Pirellula sp. SH-Sr6A: one gene and its partner. The protein of the gene in region 2 interacts with the protein of the main gene of each other region in a pairwise test. Links are inferred from orthologs where the notes say so. Each region holds a gene or a part of one and is shown on either strand. Other genes may lie near its edges.

The links.
Region 1: the proteins of VN12_RS17165 (region 2) and dnaB interact in binary tests that used the Escherichia coli proteins (3 or more experiments, as listed by UniProt). The link is inferred for Pirellula sp. SH-Sr6A from one-to-one orthologs.

What each region holds. Positions count from the first base shown.
Region 1 is NZ_CP011272.1:994,185-997,225, forward strand. The notes cover bases 1-2,907. They hold dnaB (replicative DNA helicase), read right to left. Parts: upstream 2,236-2,907; coding sequence 766-2,235; downstream 1-765. Other genes in these bases: fliG (flagellar motor switch protein FliG), read right to left, coding at 1-49; VN12_RS03640 (6-pyruvoyl trahydropterin synthase family protein), read right to left, coding at 202-714; VN12_RS03650 (cysteine desulfurase family protein), read left to right, coding at 2,441-2,907. Outside these bases: more of VN12_RS03650, read left to right, coding at 2,908-3,041. UniProt on the Escherichia coli protein: The main replicative DNA helicase, it participates in initiation and elongation during chromosome replication. Travels ahead of the DNA replisome, separating dsDNA into templates for DNA synthesis.
Region 2 is NZ_CP011272.1:4,480,270-4,483,343, reverse strand. Bases 56-2,995 are described here. They hold VN12_RS17165 (ATP-dependent helicase), read right to left. Parts: upstream 2,613-2,995; coding sequence 498-2,612; downstream 56-497. Other genes in these bases: argC (N-acetyl-gamma-glutamyl-phosphate reductase), read left to right, coding at 2,785-2,995; VN12_RS17170 (carboxypeptidase regulatory-like domain-containing protein), read left to right, coding at 56-436. In the rest of the region: more of VN12_RS17170, read left to right, coding at 1-55; more of argC, read left to right, coding at 2,996-3,074. UniProt on the Escherichia coli protein: Rep helicase is a single-stranded (ss)DNA-dependent ATPase involved in DNA replication; it can initiate unwinding at a nick in the DNA. It binds to ssDNA and acts in a progressive fashion along the DNA in the 3' to 5' direction.

The DNA of each region.
Region 1 (3,041 bases), 3.5 Mb from region 2 along the record:
CTTTTTGAATACCCTCTTCGGCGAGTTGCACAGGTGAGGACTTTAGCATGTGGCTCAAGATGCTTGGAAGGTGGAACGCAAACGCTTTGCGGACCATCGACCCTTCTTCGCCATCCTGAAGTCAAGAAAGGTCGGCCCATCTCCTCGATTCGGCCGATCCCATTGCAACCTGCACAGTTTGTCTCGTTGGACTCAAATCCGTTAAGAAACGCGTGACCATGGCAATCGACAGTACCCCCACTGCCCATTGTTTTCGTCCACTCCGATCTCCAGCCAGTCGAGCCTATCCCCTATCTTGGAATACAACTCGGAGAGCAACTCTCGACCGATCCATTCCGCAATCTCTTCTGCGGTGGTATTCACGATCGGGAGCAGAATGCAATCTTCAGCGGGGAAAACCCACCGCTTGGCTCGAAAGCGGACGACGACCTCGTCCCCGTCTTCCTGGACGGAGATCATGGAGTGCCGTGTCGGTAGCAGCATATGGTGATCCAGTCGCTTCACGATTTTGGCCAGCGTGTCGCGAAACGCGATGAAGTCGATGACATAGCGGTTTTCGTCGAGCTTACCCTGAACCTCGCCTCGCAATCCATAATTGTGACCATGCAGACATTCGCAAATGTCGCCGGCAAAAGTGATGAAGTGCGCGGAGGAAAAGACCAGTTGCTCTTTCTGCAAGAGGACTCGAAAGGTTCCGCTGTGACCGCTGCTCATAATGCTGCTCTCGGGTGATTCGTGGGAATGTCGTAAGGTGCCGTTCCGGACTTAGTAGCCACCAGGAGTTGAGAAGTCACTGTAGCTGTTGAACTCCTCATGCCGCTCCGGTGCCTTATTAAGGAACCGCGTAAAGTCCTTTTCCCAGATCAGCTCGACATCACCCACCGGACCGTTTCGCTGCTTGGCGATGATAATCTCTGCCTGGCCTGCGTACTGTTCGGCATCTTCACCGCGATGGTAATACCCTTCGCGGTGCACAAACATGACGACGTCCGCGTCTTGCTCGATCGCACCCGACTCCCGCAGATGGCTTAGCTTGGGTTTGTGATCCTTGCTCTCTTCTGATTGACGGTTGAGCTGGGACAAACAGAGGATGGGCACGTGTTGTTCCCGGGCTAACATCTTGAGGCGACGCGCGATTTTGGCGACTTGCTCTTGCCGCGGATCCTTCGGGTTATCCGGTTCGATGAGCTGCAGGTAGTCGATGACGATAAGCCCTAGCTTGCGACCCCCGGTCTTGCGAAGCTCTTGCTGGGTGATCCGTCGGGCGACAGCCGCGATTTCGCTCACCGTTCGGCTCGGTGCATCGTCGATATAGAGAGGGGATGTTGCGATTTTGGCCGCGCTGGAAATAAGTCTCTTTTGATCGTCCTGCGAAATCGTCCCGACCCGCAGCCGCGAACCGTTCACTTTGGCAACCGAGCAAAGCAAACGATCGACCAACTCGACCGCCGCCATTTCCAAACTAACAAAGAGGGTCGGCGCATTGTCCTTCATGGCGACTTGCTCTGCGATGTTCATCGCAAAGGCCGTCTTACCCATTGCAGGGCGAGCAGCCAAGATGATCAGCTCCCCATCGTGGAGTCCACCTGTCATCTGATCGAAGTCCGTGAAGTGGGTCATAACCCCGGTGTTCAGCTGATGCCCCTGCATCCGCATATCGATCCGGTTCATGGCCGTGCGCAACACTTCGCTCACAGGCGCGGCGGAGTTGGCGTTTCGCTCGTCCTGGATTTGAAAAATCCTCTGCTCCGCCTGCGATACCAGTTCTTTTGCGTCAAAGGTCTCATCGTACGCATCTTTGAGGATGGACGTCGATGCGTCGATCAATCGTCGTAGCGTCGCCTTGGTCCGGACGATCTCGGCATAGTAGATCGCGTGGGCCGCGTTCGGAACGCTGTTGGCCAGTTTGGCCAAATAGGCAGCCCCGCCCACGAGCTCAAAGTCCCCGGCGGCCTTCAGTTCATTGACGAGCAGCGTGACGTCCATCTTCCGCCCGGCCTCGAACAAACCGATCATCGCTGCATAGAGTTTCCGATTCGCGTCGTCGTAAAAATCGTCCGCACGAAGAACCAACGTAAGATCATTGGTCAAATCGGGATTGAGGATCAAGCTCCCCAAAACACCCATTTCGGCAGCCAAATCGAAAGGAGGCGAACGATCGAGGATGTGGGGCTGATCCTGGGGGGGACCACCTTTGCCGCCATCGTTGCGGTTCCTTTTTTGCGGCGATGTCATCTTCATATGCTTGCGAAAAGAGGGAACAATCCATCGTTGCCGAGAGAGAAAGGCTGGCATTCTAGCGAAACGGGGTAGAATCGCGAAGGTGAACTAGATTTAGTAGGATCGCGACGGGACAATGCCTACATAAAGCGGCTTGACCCCGACTCGGTCGATTCCCCCTTTCAATGCGGTCGCTTCCTCTCCAAACCCTCGTGCCGGCATGATCTATTTGGACAACAACGCGACCAGCTTTTTGGCCCCCGCCATCGCGGAGCGGATGCGCGTCCTATCCTTGGAGAGGATTGCCAATCCCAGCAGCCAGCATGCGGCCGGTAGGCGGGCTCGATCGCTCGTCGAAGCGGCTCGCGATCGAATCCTCGCAGGATTAGGCGCTCGGACGGCTGGGATGGGAGCAGACCAACTGCTCTTCACCAGCGGAGGAACAGAAGCCAATAACCTTGCATTGTTCGGGTTGAGCGAGCTTCGCCCCGGTCGGATCCTCGTCTCCGCCATCGAGCACCCGAGCGTCTTGGGGGCGGCCGATCGCCTGCGACAGCTTGGACGGAGCACCGAAACGATCCCAGTAACCAGGGAAGGTCTCGTCGATTTGGAGGCGCTCCGCCGAATGCTGACGGCCGATTCTTCATCTCCCGTGTCCGTGGTATCGGTGATGGCCGCGAACAACGAAACCGGCGTCCTCCAACCTATCGAATCCGTCGCTGCGCTGTGCCAAGAGCATCGAGTTTTGTTCCATTGCGATGCCGTGCAAATGCTCGGCAAGGTCCCCATCTGCTTTGAAGCCTGGAAGGCAGATGCGATGA
Region 2 (3,074 bases):
GGGTGCATCGATTGTGGGATGCGGAGATTCTGGGCCATCGCTCGCTCCGGTCAAAGGAAAGGTGATGATGTATGGCAAGCCCTATGAGAAGGGCTTGGTGGTTTTTGAACCGGTCGGTGGAGGCCCTGCCGGAACCAGTCGCACCGATGCAAATGGTGAATTCGAGATCTGGTCTGCGGGCAAAAAAGGAGCGATGATTGGCGACCACAAAGTCGTTGTGACCACGATTATGGATACGGCTGTGGAAACAGCACCGGTTGCACCTGCCAGTTCTGACGACCCTGCATACATGAGCCAGGCACACGGCAACAACATGTCGCAATACAAGGCGGCGGAGAAAATGAAGGAGCCGATCCCGGCGAAGTACAACAAAAACTCAGAGCTCAAATGCTCGGTTCCTGCTGGCGGTACTCAGTTCGATATCGACATCAAATAGAGGATAAGGGGCAAGCAGGTGGCTGGGTTTCAGCCACCTGCACCGTCACCTCCGGAGGCTATTATTTCTTCCCGCTGGCTGCTTTCTTCGCTTCTTCGGCTGCCCCGCGAATGGCCTTCACCCGGTTTGGGTTGTCTGCTTGTCCAGTCACCTCGTAGAGAAATCGGCTAGGGAACGTGGGACGCGCTTTACCCCATTTGAATCGGGACATCGGCAGCGAGAGCGAGAGTTCGTCTTGGGCACGTGTCACGCCCACGTAGCAGAGTCGACGTTCTTCATCGACAGCATCCGCATCGGTGATAATCGATTTGCGATGAGGCAAAATCCCTTCTTCCATCCCGACCATGTAGACGATCGGAAACTCAAGTCCCTTGGAGCTGTGATAGGTCATCAGGGAGATCGCATTGCGACTCATCTGCTTCTCTTTTTCTTTGGGAGAACCGAACTCCCGGCCTGCGAGCGTTACGGAAGAGAGGAAGTCGTGGATGGTGGGTGTATCGGTTTCTTGTTCGTATTCCGCGACGGCATTGATGACTTCTTCGATGGAACCGAGTCGCATACTGCAGTCATCCGGTTCGGGGTAGAGGCGTTCGACTTCTTCTCGATATTTGATGGCATCGATCAAATCGGAAACAATGCGGGTAAGCGATTCTTTTCCAAGCGTGGTTTTTGCCGTCCCCTCTGCAGCAGATTTGGTAGAGGTGGAGGGGGCTTCCTCGTTGCGCGCGGAGGCTTCGAAGGCCTGGAGTCGTGCATGGAAATCGTTCTGCAAGGCCTTTAACTTGGCGACTCCCCCCTGCGCGGGCGCTGGGAGAGATGCGACCATGCTACGCTCCTGCATCACTTTCCAGACGCTGGAGGATTCTGCCACCGCTCGTTTGAGCAGTTTGTCGACGCTCGTCGCACCCATCCCTCGCGGCGGGACATTGATAACGCGGAGCAGCGCCAGTTCGTCGTCGGGTGAATCGATCCATCTCAGGTAGGCGATTAGGTCTCGCACTTCTTTTCGATCGAAGAAGGATTGGCTACCGGTGATGACATAGGGGAGTTTGCAGCGCCTGAGTTCCATTTCAAAAGGGCGAGGCTGTTCGTTGGTTCGGAAGAGAATTGCAAAGTCCCCTGCTTCGACCATTGGGTCGTTCCTTAAACGACCTGCGATTTCCTCGACGATTCCTTTTGCTTCTTCGGCTTCGCTCGGAAACTGAAGGATGCGTGGTTGCTGTCCGTTGGGGCGTGCTGCGCGAAGGGTCTTGTCGTGGCGATGGGCATTGAAGACGATCAATCGATTGGCCATTTGCAAGATCGCATCGGTCGATCGATAGTTGTCTTCCAATCGAACGACGGTTGCTTCCGGCCAGTCGTTTTTGAAGTTGAGGATGTGGCGGACTTCGGCGCCGCGCCATCCATAAATCGATTGGTCGTCGTCGCCGACGACACACAAATTCCGGTGGTCGATTGCGAGAGATCGGATGATGCGGTACTGCGTGCCGTTGGTATCCTGGTATTCGTCGACGAGGATGTGATCGTATCGGCTCGCTTCCTCGCGACGGACACGATCGTTTTCGGTGAGCAGTTGTTCCGCACAAACGAGAAGGTCGTCGAAATCGAATGCAGCTTGGAGTTTAAGAGCGCGCTGGTAGCGTTTGTAGCCGCTGGCCGCCAAATGTTCTTTGTCAGTGATCGCCGCCGAGTTGGCTTGATCGGGCCGCACCCCGAGATTCTTCCACGTGCTCACGATGTTGAGGAAGTCGCTCGGCTTGAGCATATCCTCATGGACTTTGATTTCGCGAAGAACGGTGCGCGCCACGCTTTCTGCGTCGCTTCGGTCGTAGATCGTAAACTTCTCGGGGTAGCCTAACTCTTTCGCGTGACGCTTGAGGATTTGGACGCAGTGCGAATGAAACGTCCCGATGACAGGGCGCTGGGGAGCGGATTGTCCTCGTCGAACTCGTTTGGGAATCTTAAGCTGATGAGAAACGCGTTCGTGCATTTCCTGCGAAGCTTTATTGGTAAAGGTCACCGCCAAAATCCGATCGGCACGTGTTCCGTGTCGGATCAGGTTTGCGATTCGAAAGGTGACGACGCGAGTCTTGCCGGTCCCAGCACCCGCGAGTACCAGCAAGGGACCGGAAAGAGTATCGACCGCGCTCTGCTGGGGGGGATTCAATTCTGCCATGCGAGCCAATGTACCGGAGAGACTCGAAGTCGAAAGTCCAGTTTTCAGGGCTCCCTTACCCTCCGCATAAAAGGTAAAACTTAACGAAAATATTGACGGAGAATAACGGTAGACCTCGGCGTTCGCCCCGGGTAGCCGGCTGCGCCTAGGAACAAGGAGAGGGACCTTTACTATGTTAATTCGAGTTGGCATCGTTGGTGCATCTGGCTACACAGGGCTTGAAGCGATCGAGTGGTTGTTAGGACATCCTCAAGCGCAGATTACGGCGGTGACCAGCCGGCATCCCAACGGGTACATGCTCGGAGATCTTTACCCGCATCTCATGGGACGCGTTCGACTCCCTTTGGAGGACGCCAGCCCAGAACAGTTGGCGGCCAAGTGCGATGTTGTGTTGTCGTGTTTGCCGCATGGTGCTTCGGCGAGACGATCGTTGGATCTCTTGAACGCAGGGTGCAAGGTGAT